DNA from 3 places in the Micromonospora sp. NPDC007208 genome. Region 2 is predicted to be linked to each of the others. Evidence: riboswitches for the same ligand, from Rfam matches in the RefSeq annotation. Region 2 holds a riboswitch; each other region holds the start of a gene.
The links. A riboswitch is a leader RNA that binds a small molecule or an ion and turns the genes downstream of it on or off. The one in region 2 is predicted to bind cyclic di-AMP.

Region 1 (7,356 bases), on a different contig from region 2:
ACCGGCTCGCTTCGCAGGAGCGCAAGGAGGTCGAGGGTGTGCTGGCCGTCCGGGCCAAGTACGACGGCGAGAAGCAGAAGCTGGACGCGCTGATCGTCACCCAGACCCGGCAGCAGAACGAGCTGGCGGCGAAGAAGAAGCAGATCGACGGCGAGATCAAGCAGCTCGAGGCGTCGATGCCGAAGACCACGGTGGTGACCGCGGCCTGCCCGACCATCAACGGAGTGGTCAGCGCGGCGGCCCGCACCGCGATCAGGACCGCCTGCGGCAAGGTCGGCAAGCCGTACGTCTGGGGTGCCACCGGCCCGAACTCGTTCGACTGCTCGGGGCTGACCCAGTACGCCTACAAGGCGGCCGGGATCTACCTCACCCACCACACGGGTGACCAGTGGAACGAGGGCAAGGCCGTCTCGCGGGCCGACGCCCGCCCCGGCGACCTGGTCTTCTTCTTCTCCGGCCTGAGTCACGTCGGGCTGTATCTGGGCAACAACCAGATGGTGCACGCGCCACGTGCCGGCAAGCCGGTGCAGGTGTCCAGCATCACCACCATGCCGATCGCCGGTTTCCGCAGACCCGGCTGATCCACCTCGCGCAACACGACGGCCCCCGGTCACCGACCGGGGGCCGTCGTGGTTCTCAGCGGGGCGCGCCCACCGGGGACGGCAACAGCTGCACGTCGGCGAGGTCGACGTACATGATCCGGTGGCCGAACTGGATCTGCGCGTAGCGGTTCTTGCCGCGAATCACCGTCCAGTCGCCGGGCGAGGAGCCGTCGAACGTACTGGCCCGGTAGTACTCGCCGGCCAGCACCGCGCCGACGGCGTACCGCTGACCGGCGGCCAGGGTGTACTGCAGCGGCGAGATCGCCTGGTAGGGCACGCCCTCCGGGTACGCCGCCTGCTCCGGGTAGGCCCGTCCGTAGACCGGAATGGTGGTCCGTCCGGGCTTCGGCGTGGCCACGACGCCGACGGTCCAACTTGCGGTCGGCGCGGACGTCGGGTTGTGGAACCAGGCCCGCTGGCCGAGGTACCAGATGGCCGTCCAGTCACCCTGCCGCCCGGCCAGCGCGTACGTCTGCCCGGCGGATGCCCGGGCCCCGTGGTCCGACACGGTCATCGTGTTCGGGGTGCCGTCCGGACGGAGCGCGATGTCGTTGACCAGCGGCGCGTCCGCGGACGGTGCGCTGCGCAGCACCACCGCCGAGGAGCCGCGTGGCGCGCAGGGCACGCCCGCGGTGACACAGCCGGTGAACGCCGGCCGGTTGGTGGCGTAGTCCGGGTCGATCCGGACCAGCCCGGTGGCCGGGGTGCCGGTGTCCAGTCGAGGCGCGTGCAGCAGGTCGAAGTAGTGCGTCCAGTCCCAGTACGGGCCCGGATCCCAGTGCATTCCCCGCACGGTCGAGGCGATGGTGCCGGGCACGTTGTCGTGGCCGATGATGTGCTGGCGGTCCAGTGGGATGCCCAGCCGCAGCGCCAGGTGCCGCACCAGCTTCGCCGAGGTGCGGTACATCGCCTCGGTGTACCAGGTGCCCTGCGCCGCGAAGCCCTCGTGCTCCAGACCGATCGACTTCGCGTTGACGTACCAGTTACCGGCGTGCCAGCCGACGTCCTTGGTCTTCACGTGCTGGGCGATGTGCCCGTCGACCGAGCGCAGCGAGTAGTGCCAGCTCACGTAGGTCGGATCCTGGACGAGTTGCAGGGTCGTCGCCCAACTCGCCTCGGTGTCGTGGATGACGATGTACTCGATCTTCTGCCGGGCGGGGCGGTCGGAGAGGTCGTGGTTGCCGTAGTCCCCGTCGCCGAACGCCTCGTAGGGCGCCGGGATCCACTCGCAGGAGATGGTGCTGGGGCACTCCACCCCGTCCGGGCGGGCCAGCCGGCGCAGGCCCAGCCGGTCCAACCAGGAACGCTCGGGCCGCACCGCGCTGGCCGGCAGGGTGACCCGCTGGCCGTCGTCGGTCACCCGCGACGCGCCCGCGCCGACGGTGGTGAAGACCTCGTCGGCGAAGGCCGCCGCGGCGTCGGCGCTGTCCGCGCCCGAGTAGCGGGCCACCGCGCCGTACCAGGCCGCCGGGTCGGTGTCCGCGCCCACCGGCGCGCCCAGATCTCTCTGGTACGCGCTCAGCAGCGCGGCCCCACCCCGGATGTTGAGGCCCGCGTCGGTGCGCAGTGCCTCGGGGGTGGCGCCGGTCAGCGAGGCGGCGGCGTCCACGGTCTGCAACGCGGCGGTGGACGGCGCGGGGGCCTCGACCGGCCGGGGCGCGGGCACCCGGGCGGGACGGGAGTCGTCGCCGCGTGGGTCCTCGGCACCGGCGTCGTGGTGACCGCCCCCGGGGAGGGCGGCCACGTGCCGGGCGTCGGTCAGGTGCATCGGGCCGTAGCCGCCACTGGTGCTCGGTGTGCCGGCGTTGGTGTCCCAGCGCGACTCCAGGTAGGAGACGCCGAGCAGCACCACGGTCGGTACGCCGTACTCGGTGGCCGCGGCGGCGTACTGCTGCTGGCGGTCGGTGGTGGGTGCGGCGGCGGCCGGGCCGACGGAGAGTGGCACCGTGGTCGCGGCGGCGACCACGGTGGCGGCGAGCAGTGCGCGCCAGCCGGTCGACAGGGTTGGATGGTGCATCGAACCCCCTAGATTCTCTCGGAGTGAGGTCAGGTCACCATCGCGCCGCCCGGGAGGTCACGTCAATACCTTTCCATCTATCGAAGCGCGCGGAAAGAATTCTTCACACACGGTCCGTGGCCTCTTCCAATCGGTACGGAGTGTCACGGCCGCACGGGTTGCGGATCGGTAACAAGCGTCTCTACTCTGGTCATTCGTCGGCCCGACAGCAGCTCCGCCCAGCCCGGGCGGTAACGGACCGACACCGCCGAGTCGTTTCCGAGCGAACCGGGGACCCAGGTCCCTCGGGGTGAATCCGCAACCACTGCGGTAGGGCGCCGACTTCCCGCCCGAACCCGTCAGCTAACCCGGTAGGCGGTCAGGAAGAAGGAGTACGGAACCCCGGTGGCACTCCATGCCCCGCGGCCGTCGTCCGAGCGGTCGGCATCAGCCGGCCCGGCGTCGATCGTGCCGCGCCCACGCTGGTCCCGCTTCACCACCGCACTCGCCGCGTTGGCCAGCATCGCCGTCGTCCTGACCGGCAGTGCCACGGCGGCCCACGCCGACCCGTCCGTCGCCGAGATCGAGCGCCAGATCGACGCCGACTGGAACAAACTCGAACCGATCATCGAACGGCACAACGCCACCCGCACCGACCTCGCGGCGAAGCGCAGGCAGGCCGACGCGCTGGCCGCCCGGATCACTCCGCTGGAGCGCCAGGTCGACGCCGCGATGGACAAGGTCAGCGCCCTGGCCGTACGCGCCTACAAGGGCGAGAACGTCTCGACCGTCAACGCGGTGCTGGGCAGCAGGTCGCCCAGCGAGGTGGTCGGCCAACTGGAGATGCTCGACCGCTTCGCGCACAACCAGCAGAAGGACGTACGCCAGGTGGCCGACCTGCGCGACCAGCTGGCCGCGCAGAAGGCGCCGCTGGACGAGATGGTGGCCCAGCTGACCCGCACCGAAGCTCAGCTGGCGGCGAAGAAGAAGCAGATCAACGAGGAGATCGACCGCCTGCAGAAGCTGCGCCTCAAGGTGTACGGCAACGGTGGCGGCGGTCCGCTGCGCCCGGCGCCCTGCCCGGGCAGCTACCCCGGCGGCGCCGCGGGCACCGCGGTCAAGTTCGCCTGCGCCCAGATCGGCAAGCCCTACGTCTGGGGTGCCGAGGGTCCGAACTCGTACGACTGCTCCGGGCTCATGCTGGCCGCCTGGGCGAAGGCCGGCGTGTCGCTGCCGCACAACGCCGCCGCGCAGAGCCGCGTCACGAAGAACGTCAGCAGGGGCGACCTGCGCCCCGGCGACCTGGTCTTCTACTACAGCGACATCCACCACGTCGGCATGTACGTCGGCGGCGGCTGGGTGGTGCACGCCTCGCAGGCCGGTCAACCGGTCAAGATGAAGAAGGTCGACGACGGCCCGATCCACAGCTACGGCCGCCCAGGCTGACCCCGGGTGACCGAAGGGCCCGTCGCGATTCGTCGCGGCGGGCCCTCGTCGTTCTGTTTCTAGCGGATCGGCCTCAGCGGGTCGGCCTCAGCGGGTCGGCCTCAGCGGGTCGGCCAGGTGCGCCAGTGCTGCCAGGCGCGGCTTGGCGTCGGCCCCCGCTGGCCCTGGTAGCGCGAGCCGTAGACCACCGAGCCGTACGGGTGCTCGGCCGGCGAGGAGAGCCGGAAGATGCAGAGCTGCCCGATCTTCATGCCCGGCCAGAGCGTGATCGGCAGGTTCGCCACGTTCGAGAGCTCCAGCGTCACGTGGCCGGAGAAGCCCGGGTCGATGAAGCCGGCGGTGGAGTGCGTGAGCAGCCCGAGCCGGCCCAGGGAGCTCTTGCCCTCCAGCCGACCGGCGAGCTGGTCACCCAGCGAGATGACCTCCAGCGTCGAGGCGAGCACGAACTCCCCCGGGTGCAGCACGAACGGCTCGCCGTCGGGGACCTCGACCACCGACGTCAGGTCGTCCTGCTGCATGGCGGGGTCGATGTGGGTGTAGAGGTGGTTGTTGAAGACCCGGAACAGCCGGTCGAGTCGGACGTCGATGCTGGACGGTTGGACCAGGGTCGGCTCGAACGGCTCCAGGCCCAGCGTGCCAGCCTTGATCTCGGAGACCAGGTCGCGGTCGGAGAGCAGCATCGGACCACCATAGCCGCGCTGCCAAAAGTGGCCGGATTCGGTGCCGGTGACCAGCGCGTCGAGGTCGCTGCTCGTACATTTGTTCGATAGAATGCCCGCATGGCTTCCTGGTCCGAATTCGCCGCCGACGAGCCCCGACTCGCCGACGGGATCCGCGTTCTCCTCCAGCAGTACGGGCCGGGCTTCGGCTATCTGGCCACGGTCCGTGCCGACGGCGGGCCCCGCGTCCATCCGGTCTCCCCGGTCATCAGCGCGGAGGGGCTGTTCTGCTTCATCATCGACTCGCCCAAGCGCCGCGACCTCGAACGTGACGGCCGTTACGCGCTGCACTCGTTCCCCGCCGAGGAGAGCGACGACGAGGCGTACGTGGCGGGGCGCGCCCGTCCGGTGACCGATCCGGTCCGGGTGGCGCAGTTGGCGCAGAGCGCCCGGGCCGAGCCGCAGGTCGACTGGAGGCTCTTCGAGTTCACCGTCGACGTGGCGATGCTCACCCGCCGTGAGCAGCACATCGCTGGCATTCCGGGCCTCGCGCCGGGCCGGCCGGCCGTTCGGGTGTGGCTCGACCCAAACTCCCCGTCGGCGGCGGCCGCGCCCTTCGCCGTCCCGCAGGCGCGCCCGACCCGCCTCAGCCGTGACGTCCAGTGCACGGCCGCCTGACCACGACCGAAAGATCATCGGTGCCGGCCCCGTCGTGACGGGGCCGGCACCGATGCGCATGCCTGCCACACCCGCCACACCTGCCGGGCCGCCACTCCCGCATGATCCACTCGACTTCAGGGAAACTGCGCTATCCCGGCGCTCCGGATGCCCCGACTTTCAGGAAACCGAGTGGATCACCCCGGCCGACCCGGGCGACACGGTCCCCGGACACCTGCGGTCACCGGGGGTGCCTGGGTGCACGGGCTCGACGACTCAGGTACAGTGGTGCCGCTTGCGGGTGTAGTTCAATGGCAGAACATCAGCTTCCCAAGCTGACAGTGCGGGTTCGATTCCCGTCACCCGCTCCACCGCGAGGCCCCAACTCAGGACAGGTTCCCTGGCTGGGGGCCTCGATCGTTCCTACCGCTTCTTGCGCTGGCCGTGCCCGTTACGTGCCCGATCCTCGCCGCGATCATCCGCGACGGCACCGAAGACAACGTGGGAGACTGACACGAGCGGCTTTTCTTCGCAGACGACTATTGGCGCGAAGAACCTTCATCGTCTACGTAGTGATCCGCGGTAGTAGTAAGTGGAGCGCCCCTGGTGATGTACGCCTTCTCCGTCAGGCCCGGTCCGGGCGTCAGGGGCCGACCGCCGTCGAGGCAGGGCACCTGGATCCCCTTGAGTACCGCGATGAACTGCGGGTTGTCCGGAAGTGAGCACGATCTTATTCGTCGTCAATGGACGACTGCCCCCAACCTTACATGGCAGCGGGCCCAAAGCAAAGCCTTGCATGTCTCAATAGATGAGTTATAGTCATCGGTGCCTATAACTGATTGGGGAGGCTGTATTGAAGCTCAAGCCTTTGGCGCGGATTGTGCTTTCGTCGGCAATTGTAGTGGCCGCCACAACCGCAACTGTCGGAAGCCCTGCGGCTGCCAGTCGTTCACAGTGCAACTTAAATCATCTTGGGAAGCTCTGCCTCTGGACCGGTACAAATTACACCGGTAGTTTCTACGCCGATTCACTCGGTAAATACTGTACAACGGATGGTAGTGCTACGCACAGGTCTGCCGAAAACATGAATAATTGGGTCGTCGTCTTGTATAGCGGCGCGTCGTGCACTGGTACGGCCGTAACGTTGACTGCGGGGCAAGAGCGGAGCAACCTCGGCATTTCAGCCAGGAGTTGGCGGGCTGTGTGACGGCGGCTCGAGCGACTAGAGAAGAAGCGCCAGAACTTTAGCAATAAGCTACGTGTTCCTGCGTCGGCTTGTACTTGTAAGATCGGTGCGTAGAAGCGCCACTTGCCGACGACGGTAGGGCGGGCATGGCTAGTGTGATCAGTGAATTTCTGCAGCTCAACGATCGCCAAGGCGAGGCATGCCCGCCCTACTTCAATCGATTCGAGGTCGCGCAGATAGGTGAGGTGTCATGGTCGTCGGGTGGGGTGTATGGCCCACCGTTAGAGGGCCCATGCCTGCCGAATGTGGGCCGGCGGCGGCTAGGTGCCGCGTTCTGGCTCAGCGTCCTGAGCGAGCTCAAGAACCGTGGCGTCGGCGACGCGTGTACGGTGGTCTGCGACGGGCTCAAAGTGGGCTGCCATGGGTTTTCCGAACAGGCCGACCAAGTAGAATTGGTTGATCTGGGAAGGGAAACAGGTGCCAAGCGCAAAGAGAACCTTCTCCCCGCAGTTCCGGGAAGAAGCAGTGAAGATGGTTATCGAAGCCGGCACCCCGGTCATCGACTCGCCGAGCCGAACGACGTGGTGGCGGCGGCGCCTGACCCGCAGGGCCATTGCGTAAAACCGGTGACGTTACGTGACTGCGTCGATGAGTTGGGTTGATCGGCGGTTGGCGGTTCTGGTGGCGGGCGATGTTGATTGCGCCTCTGAGGCGGTGGTAGCCGATCGCGGTGTTACGCAGGGTGGCGAACACGGCGGGGCCGTTGCGGGTTCTCGCGCGGTGGGCGTCCTCGCGGAACGTCACATCGCG
Region 2 (7,356 bases):
CCTGACCAACGGCAAGACCGCGCACCTGCGCACGGACTCCGACGCCTTCGTCGAGGAGATCCGCGTGCTGGCCGCCGCCGGCCACGCCGCCAAGATCCGGGCGGAGATCAACAACCTGGCTGCCACCCACCCGGGTGACGGCTGGGAGGCCACCGAGAAGCGCCTGGTCGCGGCCGGCGTCTTCGAGGGCTGAGCCCTCCCCCACCGCACCAACCGAACCGCCCGCCGGGAGTTCCCGGCGGGCGGTTTTGCGTATCCGGGGCCGGGTCAGCCTGGATCGAGCAGGGCGACCTCGCCGGTGGCCAGGTCGTAGAGTCCGCCGACCACGGCCACCCGGCCGGCGGCCACCGGCCCGGCCAGCAGGTCGTCCTGGCGCAGCGTACGCACCGTGCGCCGGACGTGCCGGCGGATCGCCAGCGGCTGCACCGCCGGATCGTCGATCCCCGCCTCGATCACCGCCGGGGCGATCTCGTCCACCAGGTGCGCCAGCGACCCTCCGGGACGCTGCCCGGTGCGCAGCGCCTCCACCGTGGCCTGCACCGCGCCGCACCGCTCGTGGCCGAGGACCATCACCAGCGGTACGCCGAGCTGGCCGACCACGTACTCGATCGAGCCGCAGACCGCGCGATCGAGCACGTGTCCCCCGGTACGGATCACACAGATCGCGCCGAAGGTCTGGTCGAAGATCGCCTCCAGCGGCACCCGGGAGTCGATGCAGCCCAGCACCACGGCGTACGGCTGCTGGTCGCCGGAGGCCGCGGCGGCGGCCGTGACGTCGTGTCCGTGCACCGGCTGGCCGCTGACGAACCGCCGATTACCGGCGAGCAGGTCGGCCAGCGCGGCGCGGGGCGTACCGCCGGCCTGCCGCCCCTGCCCCGACGTCGCGCCCATGGGCGCTCCCGACGACCTCATGCCGTTCAGCTTGGCCCGCCGCCGTCCAGCACGGGCGAGGACGGGAATGTTCGCCACGCCGCGATTGGCGTGGTGTCATGGCGGGTAGCCGGTGTTACCGCCGGGTATCCCGGTGCTGGTGGTACTGGGCGGCCCTGGGGAGGTGGCGATGCCGGAGCGGTTCGAGGTCGGTCTGCCGGACGGTGTACGGCTCAACGTCGAGGCGACGGGTCCGACGGACGCCCAGGTCACCGCCATCCTGCTGCACGGCTGGACGCTGGACGGGCGCGCCTGGCACCGGCAGGTCGACGCGCTCACCGAGGCGCCGTTCGGCGGTGCGGTGCGGGTGGTCGCCTACGACGCGCGGGGGCACGGCCGGTCCAGCTGCATGGCGCTGCCCACGGCCACCCTGGCCCAGTTGGGTGACGACCTGGCCGCGGTGATCGACGCGGTGGCGCCGACCGGCCCAGTGGTGCTGGTCGGGCACTCGATGGGCGGCATGACGATCATGGAGTACGCCCACCGCCACCCCGCGCACTTCGCCGCCCGTACCGCCGGCCTGGTCTTCGTCTCGACCACCGCCGAGGGGCACACGCACACCGTCTACGGGCTCTCGCCGCGAATCGCTCGGTTGATCCGGCTGGCCGAGACGACCGGCGCCGGCGTGCTGGCCCGGTGTGGCTCGTGGCGCGCGCCCCGGGCACTGCTGAACGCGCTGCAACCGAGCATCCGGTGGATGCTGTTCGGTGACCGTTGCGAGCCGGCCGACATCCGCCTGGTGACGTCGGCGGTGGCTCGTGCCTCGCTGCGCTCGATCGGCGGGTTCCGCGCCTCGATCGGCACCCAGCACCGACTGGACACCCTCGCCGCGCTGGCCCACCTGCCGGCCGCCGCCCTGGTCGGCGACCGGGACCGGCTGACCCCACCGCCGTGCGCCGAGTCCATCGCGGCGGCTCTGCCGGCCACCGAGCTGACCGTCTGCCCGGGCGCCGGCCACATGCTGATGATGGAACGCCCGGACGAGGTCAACGCCGCGCTCACCAGCGTGCTGCGGCGGGTGCTCGCGGAACCGCCGCCGGCCCACCGTGCCACGACCCCCGCCGAGACGGCTGCCTGAGCACGTTCGCGCACCTCGGGCGCGGCGGGTCGGGCCCGGGGCCGTACTCTTCTCGGTTGGCCCGCGCGGTTCCCGCCGCCTGCCGGCGACCCCTGAAGGAGCGTGCGTTGACCGACCAGACCGGCCTGGAGCAGGAGATCGCCGTCGAGCAACGACACCTCGACCGGGTGTACGCCCGACTGGCCGAGCTGCGGCAGTCGGCCGTCCGCGCCGAGCGCGACGGCTACCGGATGGCGCGGGTGGGCACGCACGGCGCTCTGGTCGAGCGCGACGCGATGGTCTTCCACGCGGCGCAGCGGCGGCACACCCTGGACGCCGAGCACGAGGGGTTGGTCTTCGGCCGGCTGGACCTGCGCGACCGTCAGGTGCTGCACGTCGGGCGACTCGGGATCCGCGACGAGAACGCCGTCACGCTTGTCGTGGACTGGCGCGCGCCGGCCGCCGCCGCCTTCTACCAGGCCACCCCGGCGCAGCCGCTGGACGTGGTGCGGCGGCGCACGATCCAGTCCCGCGCCGAGCGGGTCACCCGGATCGAGGACGACCTGCTGGACCCGACCGCCGCCCCGGAGGGGATGACTGTCGTCGGTGACGGCGCGTTGCTGGCCACCCTGTCCAAGGCCACCGGCCGGGGCATGCGCGACATCGTGGCGACCATCCAGCGGGAGCAGGACGAGGCGATTCGCTCGCCCGGTTCCGGGGTGACGATCGTCGCGGGCGGCCCCGGCACCGGCAAGACCGCTGTCGCCCTGCACCGGGCCGCGTTCCTGCTGTACTCCGACCGCAGCCGCTACGCGGGCGGCGGCATCCTGGTGGTCGGCCCGTCGTCGGTCTTCGTCGAGTACATCGGCTCGGTGCTGCCGTCACTCGGTGAGGACACCGCGACTCTGCACTCACTGGGCACCCTGTTCCCGGGAATGACCGCCACCCGCCCCGACCCACCCGAGGTGGCGGCGGTGAAGGGCTCGCTGCGGATGCGCCGGGTGCTGGAGCGGGCGGCCCGCGACGCGGTGCCGGGCGGCCCGGGTGAGCTACGGCTGCTCTACCGGGGCACGCTGCTGCGGCTGGACCGGGCCGCGCTGGACCGGATCCGGGACCGCGCGCTGCAACGCGGCGCACGGCGCAACGAGGTGCGCCGGGCCGGTTTCGACGGGGTGTTCGCCGCGCTCTGGGCACAGGCCCGTGAGCTGAGCAGCGGTCGACTGCCGGAGCAGCCGGCCTTCGAGGCGGAGATCGCCGAGCGGCCGGAGTTCCGGGAGTTCCTCAAGGCGTGGTGGCCTCGGCTGCACCCCCGGCACGTGCTCGGCTGGCTGGCGCAGCCGGACCGGCTGCGCCGGTACGCCGGGGGAATCCTCTCCTCGGCGGAGATCCGGCTGCTCAACGCCGCGTACCGGAACCTGGACTCGGCCGGGCTGACCATCGCCGACGTGGCGTTGCTGGACGAGTTGGACGCGCTGCTCGGCAAGCCCGCGCAGCCGGCCAAGGCGCGACGCGACCCGTTCCAGCTCGCCGGTGGCGTCCGCGAGCTGAGCACCCTCGGCGAGCGGCAGCGGGCCGCCCGCGCGGCGGCCCGCGAGCGCCCGGAGGACTACCGGGAGTACGCGCACGTGGTGGTGGACGAGGCGCAGGACGTCTCGCCGATGCAGTGGCGGATGATCGGTCGCCGCGGCCGGCTGGCATCCTGGACCGTGGTGGGCGACCCCGCGCAGACCGCGTGGACCGGCGATCCGGAGGAGCTGACCCGAGCCCGCGACCAGGCGCTGGGCCGGCGCAAGCGGCACGACTTCACGCTCACCACCAACTACCGCAACTCGGCGGAGATCTTCGCGGTGGCGGCGGCGGAGATCCGTCGGCTCTACCCGGACCTGCCGCTGCCGACCGCCGTCCGCTCCACCGGGGTCGAGCCGGTCGAGCTGGTGGTGCCCCCGACGGGGTTGGAGACCGCGACCGTGGAGGCCGCCGCCGGCCTGCTGGCCGAGGTGGAGGGCACGGTCGGGGTGATCACGCCGGTCCCCCGCCGGGACGAGGTCGCCGGTTGGCTCGGCGCGCTCGGCGCGCCGAGGTTGCAGGTGGTGACCAGCCTGGAAGCCAAGGGCATGGAGTACGACGGGGTGGTGCTGGTCGCCCCGAGCGAGATCCGGGCGGATCCGGGCGCCGGGGTACGCACCCTGTACGTGGCGCTCTCCCGGGCCACCCAGCGGCTCACCACCATCGACCCGACCGGCTGACCCGTACGGACCGCCGCCGGCGGGAAGGCGCTACCCGTACACTTGCATACATAGCGATGTGAGCATACATTTGACCGGGTCCCGACCAGCGGCGGAAGGTGGTTCTCGTGGGCGCAGGTCATGACCACCACCATGGGTCCGTCGCCAATGCCGCACACCAGCACCGGGGTCGCCTCTGGGCGGCATTCGGTCTGCTCGCCACCCTGATGGTGGTCGAGGCGGTGGCCGCCCTGCACACCGGCTCGCTCGCCCTGCTCTCCGACGCCGGGCACATGTTCACCGACGTGCTCGGCATCGGGATGGCGCTCGCCGCGATCACGGCGACCCGCCGGGCCACCGGCGACCCGCAGCGCACCTTCGGCCTCTACCGGCTCGAGGTGCTCGCCGCGCTGGCCAACGCCGTCCTGCTCTCCGGCGTCGCGATCTACGTGGTGATCGAGGCGATCCGCCGGTTCGGCGACCCGCACCAGGTCATCGCCGGTCCGATGCTCGCGGTGGCCGTGCTCGGCCTGCTCGCGAACATCGCCGCCTTCGCCATGCTGCGCGCCGGGGCCCGGGAGAGCATCAACCTCCAGGGCGCCTACCTGGAGGTGCTCGGCGACCTGCTCGGCTCGCTCGGCGTCATCGGTGCGGCGCTGCTCATCAGCGTCACCGACTGGTGGTGGGCGGACCCCCTGGTCGCGGTCGCCATCGGCGTGTTCATCCTGCCGCGCACCTGGCGGCTGGCCCGCGCCGCCCTCCGCATCCTGGTGCAGGCCGCCCCGGAGCACCTCCAGGTGACCGCCGTGCACGACCGGCTGGCCGCGGTCCCCGGCGTCGTCGAGGTGCACGACCTGCACGTCTGGACGCTCACCTCGGGCATGGAGGTGGCCTCCGCGCACCTGACCATGGCACCCGGCGCGGAGGTCGGCGCCGTGCTCACCGCGGCGCGTACGGCCCTGCACGACGACTTCCGCATCGAGCACGCGACGTTGCAGATCGAGCCGGGCGCCGCCTCCGGGGCGTGTGGCTCCATCGAGTGGTGACCGGGCCGTGATTTTCCGTGGTGACGCACGCACCGTCCGTCACATTGGCTGCAGCCGCCCCACCGGCACCGGTAGGCTCGGTCCCGGCCTCCACCAGGCGGCGCCCTCCCGGCGCCGGTGGCGGTCGCCGCCTAATCGCCCACCTGGGCGAACCGGGGAACCATGTTCCTGGGGTGCATCCGCGTCAGCGGTAGGGATCTTCCGTCCCGAACCCGTCAGCTAACCCGGTCGGCGGCTGACGGAAGGACATGCGCAGTGGCACCAGCACGACCACCCGCCGCCCGACTGGCGGCCCTGATCGTCGCGATGTTCGCCCTCGGCGTCGCGCTCCCGGCCGGCACCGCCTCGGCCGCTCCCCCGACCGGCCTACGGGCCGCCGCACCCGACTCCGACGAGGAGGGCGGCACCCCGGCGCTGCGCGCCCAACTCGAGGCGGCCAGCAAGGGCTACCTGGACGCGAAGCGCGCCCTGGACACCTCCGTACAACGGCAGCAGCAGCTCGCCACCCAGCTGAAGACCATCGAGGTCGAGATCGACCAGCGCAACGGCAAGGTCGGCGAGATCGCCGAAGTGGCCTACCGCACCGGCCGGCTCGGCGCGATGTCGGCGCTGCTCAACAGCAACACACCGGAAGGCTTCATGGACCGGGCCGCCGCGCTCGACGCGGTGGCCGCCAACGAGGACCGGGTGCTGCGCGACCTGCTGAACAGCAAGGACAAGGCCAACCGCACCCGGGTCGCCCTGGACGGCGAGATCAACGAACAGCGCAAGCAGGTCGCGGTGATGGCCAAGCGCAAGGAACAGGCCGAACGGGCCCTGACCGTGGCCACCACACCCAAGCCGCAGACCACCGCGGACACCGACTCCAACCGGGGCACCTCCACCGCCAACGCGACAGCCGCGCCGCGCAACTCCGACGGCTCCTGGCCCTCCGAGTCGTGCAGCATCAACGACCCCACGCCGGCCAGCGGCTGCATCACCCCGCGCACCCTGCACGCGCTCAACCAGGCGAAGGCCGCGGGTTTCACCCGGTACGTCTCGTGCCACCGCCCCAGCGGCTCCGGTGAACACCCGAAGGGCCGGGCCTGCGACTTCGCGGCACAGAAGGGCGGCTTCGGTGGAGCCGCGACCGGTGGCGACAAGACCTACGGCAACAACCTGGCCGCGTACTTCATCCGCAACGCGGACCGGCTCGCCGTGCTCTACGTGATTTGGTACAAGCAGATCTGGCTGCCCAGCAGCGGGTGGAAGTCGTACAGCGGGGCGCAGGGCACCCCGTCGACCGACCACACCAACCACGTACACCTGTCGGTCTACTGACCCCAGCCGTTCCCTACGGGTCGTGATGCCTGTGAGTCATCGTGATGACTCACAGGCATCACGTGCGTCCAGGGACCGGGCTACGTCGCCGGGCGTACCCCTGATGTCGTCGCTCGTCGGACGACCCGGCCGGCGTCGGCGGGCAGCATCGCGGTATGCCTCGGATCCGACCCACCACCCGCAAGGCCCTGCTCACCCTGCACCTCGTCACCTCGCTCGGCTGGCTGGGCACCGACCTGGTGCTGCTCACCCTCGGCATCGCGGTGCAGCGGGGCGCCGACCCGGCGGTGGTCTATCCGGTCACGGCCCTGGTCGGCACGGTGCTGTTCGCGCCACTGAGCGTCCTGGTCTGGCTGATCGGAGTCGCCAGCTCGCTGCTCACCCCGTGGGGCCTGCTGCGCCACCGCTGGGTGCTGGTCAAGCTCGTGCTCACCACGGTGATGGTCGGGCTGGTGCTGTTCCTGCTCACCCCGAACCTGCGCCACGCCGGGGCGGTCGGCGCGACCCTGCCCGCACGCGATCGGGCCGACCTCGTCATCGCGCCGGCGGTGTCGACCAGCCTGATGATCATCGCGACGGTGCTGTCCACCTACAAGCCGTGGGGCCGACGCGCCGCCGCCCGAACCACCCGCACGAACCGTGATCGCGCTGCAACCACGACCTAGCTGCCCGCCCTGCTCCGCGATCTTGCACTTGCTGTGCCGGCATTTGGGGCATCCCACTGATACCGACAACCGAAACTGCAAGATCGGCGCACGGTGGGGGCGCAAGCCCTCGG
Region 3 (7,356 bases), on a different contig from region 2:
GCAGGTCGCCGACCTGCCGGTCGGCCTCGGCGGGGTGCCGGAACCGGCCGGCCGGGTTGAGGGTGTACTCGTTGCGTCGCCCGACCCGGGTGCGGTGCAGGTAGCCGCCCGCCTCCAGGTCGGCGACGATCGCCTGCGCGGCCCGTTCGGTCACTCCGACCTCGGCCGCGACGTCGCGCAGCCGGGCGGTCGGATCGCGGGCGATGGCCAGCAGGACGTGCCCGTGGTTGGTGAGGAACGTCCAGTTCCGTCCGCCGCCGGTGTCGCCCGTCACGGTGCTCGCCATCGTGTGACCGCCTTTCCGGATGTCCGCCTGCCCTCACGAGAGTCTTGTCCGCCCTGCCCGGGGAAGGTTGCCCAGGGGGCGGCCGGAGTCAACGTATGAAATTTAAATCACGCATACCTTGACGCATCTTACGGTGCGTGTGACGGTGGAGCACGAGCCAGCGCCCGCCCGCCCGGCCGGCGGAAAGCCGGCTTGACCAGGCCAGATGCGTCGAGACGAGGTGCGGGATGAGTCATACCGGGAGCTCCGGCGGTCAGCCGGGTCCGCAGCGGACCACCGACCGGGCCACCGCGCTCAGCGAGCCGACCCGTGCGTACGCCGAGCTGATCGCCGGCAACCGGCGCTTCGTCGGTGGCGCCCCACGCCACCCCAACCAGGATGCCGAGCACCGGGCCGCCGTGGCCGACGGGCAACACCCGTTCGCGGTGATCGTCGGCTGCTCCGACTCCCGGCTGGCCGCCGAGATCATCTTCGACCGGGGGCTCGGCGACCTGTTCGTGGTCCGCACGGCCGGGCACACCACCGGCCCCGAGGTGCTCGGCAGCGTCGAGTACGCGGTGACCGTGCTCGGCACTCCGCTGGTGGTGGTGCTCGGCCACGACTCGTGCGGTGCGGTGCAGGCCGCCCGGGAGGCCGCCGCCACCGGTACCGCGCCGAGCGGGCATCTGCGCGCCGTGGTCGACGCCGTGCTGCCCAGCCTGCGTCGGGCCGATGCCGAGGGCGTGGATGACATCGACGGCATCGTCGACATCCACATCGCACAGACCGTCGAGACGTTGCTCGGGCAGTCTTCCGTGCTGGCCGACGAGGTGGCGCGGGGGCGGTGCGCGGTGGTGGGGGTGTCCTACCGGCTGGCCGCCGGAGCGGTACGTCAGGTGGCCGCCGTGCCGGCTGGCTTCGCGACGCTGGACACCCCGGCCGGATCGCCCGAGTCGACCGACCCGGCCGCGCCTGCCACCGTCTGACGCGACGAGGGCCGCTCCGCGTCACGCGGAACGGCCCTCGACGGTGATCGTGCGGGTCAGAGCAGCGACATGTGGACGTGGTCGGTGTGGTTCGACGGCCCGCTGTACGAACTCCAGCCGGTGGCCGGGAACCAGATCTGCCGGTTCCAGATCACGTAGTAGATGCCGAGCCGGTCGGCGTTACGGATGAGGAACGCGGCGACGTTGTTGCCGTACGTCCGGGTGTCCTCGTTGTGCCAGGGGGAGAAGCCGCTCTTCTGCAGCGACCAGTCGCAGGCACGGCCCTTCGGGTGCTCCCACGGCCCGCCGGGGCGGTAGCAGCCGACGAACCGGTTGAAGCCGGCCCGCTTGACCTCCTTGTACGCGTGCAGCGTGCGTGGCGTGATGCAGCCGGACGTGGTGGGGTCGTTCTCGCTGCACGACTGGGGTTTCCAGTCACCGTCGGCGGTGCGACCCGGGCCGATCTTCGCGACCGGTGAGGTGGCGTCCACCAGGCCGCCGGTGAAGCCCTTTCCACCGACGAGGGAGAGCGCCTTGTCGGCCTCGCTCTTCCGCTTGGCCATCAGGGCGGTCTGCTTCTGCTGCTCCCGGACCTCCGTGTCGAGGGCGAGCTTCGCCTGCTCGGCGCGGGCCTTCACCTCGTTGACCTCGGAGAGCTTCTTCTCGTTGACCATGTTCATCTCGTCGAGCATCCCGGCGCGCCGGACGAACGAGTCGGGAGCTTCGCTCTCCAGCAGCATCGCGACCGCGCCGATCCGGCCGGTCCGGTACGCCTGGGCGGCGATCTGCCCGACCTGCGGGGCCAACGCGTCCAGGTCGGCCTTGGCCCGGTCGACCTCTGCGGCCAACTCGCCCTGCCGCTTCTTTGACTTGTCCAGCTTGGACTTGGCGGCGGAGTAGTCGCGGTTGGCCTGCTCGATGACATCGTTGAGCAGCTTGGGTTCGCCGTCCTCCTCGTGCCCGGACGGTGTGGGGGTCGTCGGGGCGGCGTGGGCCGGGAGGGGCCCGGCGAGCACGGTCAGTGCGGCGATCACGGCCACCACGGGTGTCATCCAGCGGCGTAGGGGTGCCGTCACAATGTTCCCTTCCGTCGACCGCCGACCGGGTTAGCTGACGGGTTCGGGGCGGAAGTGGCCCCTACCGCTGACGCGGATTCACCCCAGGTACCTGGGTCCCCGGCTCGCCGGCTGGCGATTGGGCGGTGGCACCGCAGGCGCCGCTTCGCGCCTTCATCGGTAACCGGCAGCGAGGTTACCCGAGAGTCGACCGGGTGAGCTACGCCTGGATGCCGACCAAAAGCGTCATTTCGCCATAGCGTTGAGTGACCAGTGACGCGGTTCTCAGGGTGGATGCCCGATCTGGTCACGCTGAGGAGTGTCACCATGCCGTATCCGTGCTCCTGTTCGACTCCGGCCACCGGTCGGTGGCCTCGGATGGGGGTGCGGGCCGCGTCCGGTCCGGCTCGTCGGAGCCGGCCTTCCGCGGTGAGCTGAGTGCGGCCAGTGCCTCCGTGCGGTCCGGCTGGGGCCGGGGCGCGGGAGCGTCGGTGGACGGCGTGGCCTCGGTGCGCCCGGCGGCGGTCACCACCGCGGCCAGCCCGGTGGTCAGCGGTACGGCGGCGATCAGACCGAGGGTGGCGACCGCGCTGCGGACGATCTCCTGCGCGAGGAACTCACTGGTGAGGATCTGCCCGATCGGCCGCGAGTCGGCGGTGAGCAGGAGCAGCAGGGGCAGTGACGCGCCCGCGTACGCCAGCACGATGGTGTTGACAGTGGAGGCGATGTGCGCGCGGCCGACCCGGGTGGCCGCCCGGTACAGCTGCAACCGGGTCAGCCCGGGGTTGGCGTTGGCCAGCTCGGTGACGGTGGCGGCCTGGGTGACCGTCACGTCGTCGAGCACCCCGAGCGACCCGATGATGATCCCGGCGAGCAGCAGACCGTGCAGGTCCACGTCGCCCTGGAACATCGACAGGGTGGTGGCGTCTTCGCTGCCGAAGCCGGTGAGGTGGGTCGCGGCCGTGGCGATGGTGGCGAGCACGCCGGTCAGCACCAGGCTGCCCAGGGTGCCGAGCACCGCGACCGAGGTCTGCGCGGTGACCCCGTGCGTCAGATAGAGCACCACGAACATGATCAGGGCCGCGCCGACCACCGCCACCAGCAGTGGCGACCTGCCGGCGCCGATGCCCGGCAACACGAAGGTGAGCAGGATGGCGAAGCTGGCGGCCAGCCCGGCGAGCGCGGCCAGACCCCGCCACCGACCGAACGCGACGATCGCGGCCGCGAAGACCACCGCCAGCCACACCATCGGGGTGCCGCGTTGGTGCTCGGCGATGTTCCAGTTGCTGGTGGTGGGATCGGTGGGATCGGCCAGCTCGACCAGGATGACCTCGTCACCGACCTCGACCCGGGGCGCGCCGGGCCCGTCGGGCACCGGTGTCCGTACCTGTTGGCCGGCGGCCGGCCCGTCGTCCACCCGGACGTCGACCGTGCCGCACCGCCCCTCGCCGACCCTCGGTGTGCCCTCGGGAACCGACGGCACCGGCGGGCACGGCTCACTCACCACCCGGGTGACCGTGCCGGGGTGGCGCGGCACGTCCGCACCACCATCGGTCTGCGGTGACCCGCCGCGCGGCCAGAGCAGCGCCGCGGCGAGCACTGTGGCGACGAAGAGGGGTACCACAGTCACGACGAGGATCCGTCGCACCCGTGGTGGGGCGGACGGCGCGGGGTGAGTGTGGTCGGCGGCCAAGGCGAGAACTCCCAACGATCCGGTGCGGGGTACGGGTCAGCGTGCCGGGCGGTTCACCGTTTCGGTGGAAACGCGGCGAACGGCGGGGGGGGATCGCTGCCTGATCACCACTTGATCACGGACGGTCAGTGTTCGGCCCGGTCGGCCGGGGGCGACGCCACGTCGCGGCGGCGCCGGTGCCCGACTGTGCAGCGGCATACGGAGGGCCATCGTGGGAGATGCTAGCCAGCCCACCCGAGGGTCGCAGGTCGTGGCGGAGTGTCGGGCGGTCGAACCGCCCGCGTGGCGGACCCCGGCCCGTCAGCCGCGCTTCATGAGCCGGCCGACCGCCGCCATCATCTCGGTGGCCATCTCGTCGGCCCGACCCTCGGCGGCGCCCTCGTGCATGCAGTGCCGGGCGTGCCCGTCGAGCAGCCCCAGGGCCACCTTGTCGAGGGCGGCCTGGATCGCGGAGATCTGGGTGAGCACGTCGATGCAGTAGCGGTCGTCGTCGACCATCTTCTCGATGCCCCGGACCTGCCCCTCGACGCGGCGGAGCCGCGCGAGCAGTTGGTCCTTGCTGGCGGTGTATCCGCGGATCGGGGTGGGTGCGGTCATGTCGACCAGGATAGCGTACCCCCAGGGGGTATGGTACGGTCGTGTCCGGATGAGATACCCCCACCGGGTACCGGTACCGTAAAGGAGACGCTCCGATGGTCAACACGACGTATCAGGTGCAGGGCATGACCTGTGGGCACTGCGTCAGCGCGGTGAGCGCCGAGGTCAGCGCCATCGCGGGCGTGCGTGACGTCCAGGTCGACCTCGCCGCCGGCCGGGTCACCGTCAGCAGCGACCAGCCGCTGGACACCGCGGTTGTCCGGGCCGCCGTCGACGAGGCCGGCTACGACCTCGTCGACGCGTGATCGGAGGGCCGGCGTGCGTACGGTGACGAGACTGGCCGGGTTCGCCGTCGGCCTGGCGGCGGTCTTCGGCGCGACCTACGGGGTCGGCCGGGTCGTCGACCGCACCCCGGTGGTCGAGGGCCGGCACGACGCTGCCGCCATCCCGGCGGCGGACGAGCGGGGCGGTACGGCCGACCGGCTTCCCGGCGGGCTGCTCGTCTCCGAGCGCGGCTACAGCCTCGAACGGGTCGACGCCCCGGCCGGCGAGTTCGCCTTCCGGATCGCCGGCCCGGACGGCCGCCCGGTCACCCGTTACGAGGTGGCGCACGACAAGCGGATGCACCTGATCGTCGCCCGGCGGGACCTCTCCGGCTTCCGTCACGTCCACCCCGAGCTCGCCCCGGACGGCACCTGGCGGGTCGACACCCCGCTGACCGGCCCCGGGCAGTGGCGGGCGTTCGCGGACTTCACGCCGACCGGAGGCGAGCCGCTGACCCTCGGCGTGGACGTGACCGTCCCCGGTGAGCTGACCGAACAGCCGTTGCCCGCCCCGGCGACCAGCACCACCGTCGACGGCTACACGGTCACCCTGACCGGAGCGCCGCAGCCCGGCCGCACGTCGTCGCTGACCCTGACCGTCAGCCGGAACGGGCGACCGGTCACCGACCTGGAGCCCTACCTGGGCGCGTACGGGCACCTGGTGGCGCTGCGCCGGGGTGATCTGGCGTACCTGCACGTGCACCCGGACGGCACGCCCGGCGATGGGCGCACCCGGCCCGGTCCGGCCGTCACCTTCCTCGCCGAGGTGCCCTCGGCGGGCAGCTATCGGCTCTACCTCGACTTCCAACACGGCGGGCGGGTGCACACCGCCGAGTTCACAGTGGTCGCCGGCGCCGCACCGACCGCAACCGCCCCCACCCCGAGCGGGCCCGCGCCGACCGGCGGGGCCGACCACGGCACCCCCGGGCACGGACACAACTGACGGGACCAGACGATGACCACCACCAGCAGACCGCTGCCCGAGGCACCCAACCGGATCGAACTGGCGATCGGCGGGATGACCTGCGCCGCGTGCGCCGCCCGGATCGAGAAGAAGCTCAACCGGATGGACGGGGTGAGCGCCACCGTCAACTACGCCACCGAGAAGGCGACCGTCCGGTACGCCGATGGCGTCACGCCGGACGACCTGATCGGGACCGTGCAGAAGACCGGCTACACGGCGGCGCTGCCGGCCCCGCCCAGCGCGGAAGCTCCGGTGGACCCGTTGCGGGGGCCGCGTACCCGGCTCTGGGTCTCGGTGGCCCTGAGCGTGCCTGTGGTCCTGCTGGCCATGGTCCCGGCCTGGCAGTTCGACTACTGGCAGTGGCTGTCGCTGACCCTGGCCGCCCCGGTGGTGGTCTGGGGTGGGCTGCCGTTCCACCGGGCCGCCTGGACCAACCTGCGGCACGGCGCGGCCACCATGGACACCCTGGTGTCGCTCGGCACCCTGGCCGCGTTCGGCTGGTCGCTCTGGGCGCTCTTCCTCGGTGACGCGGGGATGCCCGGGATGACGCACCCGTTCCGCTTCGACATCACCCGGACCGACGGCGCCGGCAACATCTACCTGGAGGCGGCCGCCGGGGTCACCGTGTTCATCCTGGCCGGTCGCTACTTCGAGGCCCGGTCCAAGCGCACCGCCGGCGCCGCCCTGCGCGCCCTGCTCGACCTCGGCGCCAAGGACGTGGCGGTCCTGCGCGACGGCGTGGAGACCCTGATCCCGGTGGACCGGCTCGCCGTCGGTGACCGGTTCGTGGTCCGCCCCGGGGAGAAGATCGCCACCGACGGGGTGGTCGAGGAGGGCACCTCCGCGGTCGACGCCAGCATGCTCACCGGTGAGTCGGTGCCGGTCGAGGTCGCCCCGGGCGACGGTGTGGTCGGCGCCACGATCAACGCCGGTGGACGGCTGATCGTCACCGCCACCCGGGTCGGCGCGGACACCCAGCTCGCCCGGATGGCCGACCTGGTCGAGCAGGCGCAGAGCGGCAAGGCGGCCGTGCAGCGACTGGCGGACCGGATCTCCGGTGTCTTCGTACCGATCGTCATCACCCTCGCCGTCGGCACGCTCGGCTGGTGGCTCGGCACCGGGGCCGGCCCGACCGCCGCGTTCACCGCCGCCGTGGCCGTGCTGATCATCGCCTGCCCGTGCGCGCTCGGCCTGGCCACCCCGACCGCGCTGCTGGTCGGCACCGGTCGGGGCGCCCAGCTCGGCGTGCTGATCAAGGGCCCGGAGGTGTTGGAGTCGACCCGCCGGGTGGACACCGTGGTGCTCGACAAGACCGGCACGGTGACGACCGGCCGGATGACGCTGGTGGACGTGGTGCCGGCCAGCGGCGTGGATCGGGCCGAGCTGCTCCGGGTGGCCGGGGCGGTGGAGGCCGCCTCCGAGCACCCGATCGCCCGTGCGGTCGCCGCCGCTGCCGCCGACGCGGGCGCGCTG

Region 1: it holds a riboswitch for cyclic di-AMP, as region 2 does, so the genes downstream of both, ACFYL6_RS11820 (NlpC/P60 family protein) here and ACFYL6_RS16550 (coiled-coil domain-containing protein) in region 2, are expected to answer to the same signal.
Region 3: it holds a riboswitch for cyclic di-AMP, as region 2 does, so the genes downstream of both, ACFYL6_RS14055 (coiled-coil domain-containing protein) here and ACFYL6_RS16550 (coiled-coil domain-containing protein) in region 2, are expected to answer to the same signal.

Annotation. Positions count from the first base shown of each region.
Region 1 covers NZ_JBIAFG010000005.1:3,088-10,443, forward strand. Annotated here, with positions in the region: gene ACFYL6_RS11810 (NlpC/P60 family protein) at 1-581, shown strand, start outside; gene ACFYL6_RS11815 (N-acetylmuramoyl-L-alanine amidase) at 637-2,619, opposite strand; cyclic di-AMP (ydaO/yuaA leader) riboswitch at 2,855-2,990, shown strand; gene ACFYL6_RS11820 (NlpC/P60 family protein) at 3,067-4,044, shown strand; gene dcd (dCTP deaminase) at 4,146-4,724, opposite strand; gene ACFYL6_RS11830 (pyridoxamine 5'-phosphate oxidase family protein) at 4,824-5,381, shown strand; tRNA gene ACFYL6_RS11835 (tRNA-Gly) at 5,658-5,731, shown strand; gene ACFYL6_RS11840 (peptidase inhibitor family I36 protein) at 6,262-6,567, shown strand; partial or broken gene ACFYL6_RS11845 (transposase) at 6,870-6,956, shown strand; gene ACFYL6_RS11850 (hypothetical protein) at 6,952-7,356, opposite strand, start outside.
Region 2 covers NZ_JBIAFG010000007.1:93,207-100,562, forward strand. Annotated here, with positions in the region: gene ACFYL6_RS16525 (hypothetical protein) at 1-193, shown strand, start outside; gene ACFYL6_RS16530 (carbonic anhydrase) at 268-891, opposite strand; gene ACFYL6_RS16535 (alpha/beta fold hydrolase) at 1,061-2,008, shown strand; gene ACFYL6_RS16540 (HelD family protein) at 2,116-4,233, shown strand; gene ACFYL6_RS16545 (cation diffusion facilitator family transporter) at 4,341-5,258, shown strand; cyclic di-AMP (ydaO/yuaA leader) riboswitch at 5,377-5,508, shown strand; gene ACFYL6_RS16550 (coiled-coil domain-containing protein) at 5,514-6,578, shown strand; gene ACFYL6_RS16555 (hypothetical protein) at 6,734-7,243, shown strand.
Region 3 covers NZ_JBIAFG010000005.1:473,289-480,644, forward strand. Annotated here, with positions in the region: gene ACFYL6_RS14045 (helix-turn-helix transcriptional regulator) at 1-286, opposite strand, end outside; gene ACFYL6_RS14050 (carbonic anhydrase) at 514-1,251, shown strand; gene ACFYL6_RS14055 (coiled-coil domain-containing protein) at 1,308-2,327, opposite strand; cyclic di-AMP (ydaO/yuaA leader) riboswitch at 2,332-2,462, opposite strand; gene ACFYL6_RS14060 (YibE/F family protein) at 2,629-3,999, opposite strand; gene ACFYL6_RS14065 (metal-sensitive transcriptional regulator) at 4,300-4,596, opposite strand; gene ACFYL6_RS14070 (heavy-metal-associated domain-containing protein) at 4,692-4,901, shown strand; gene ACFYL6_RS14075 (hypothetical protein) at 4,915-5,862, shown strand; gene ACFYL6_RS14080 (heavy metal translocating P-type ATPase) at 5,875-7,356, shown strand, end outside.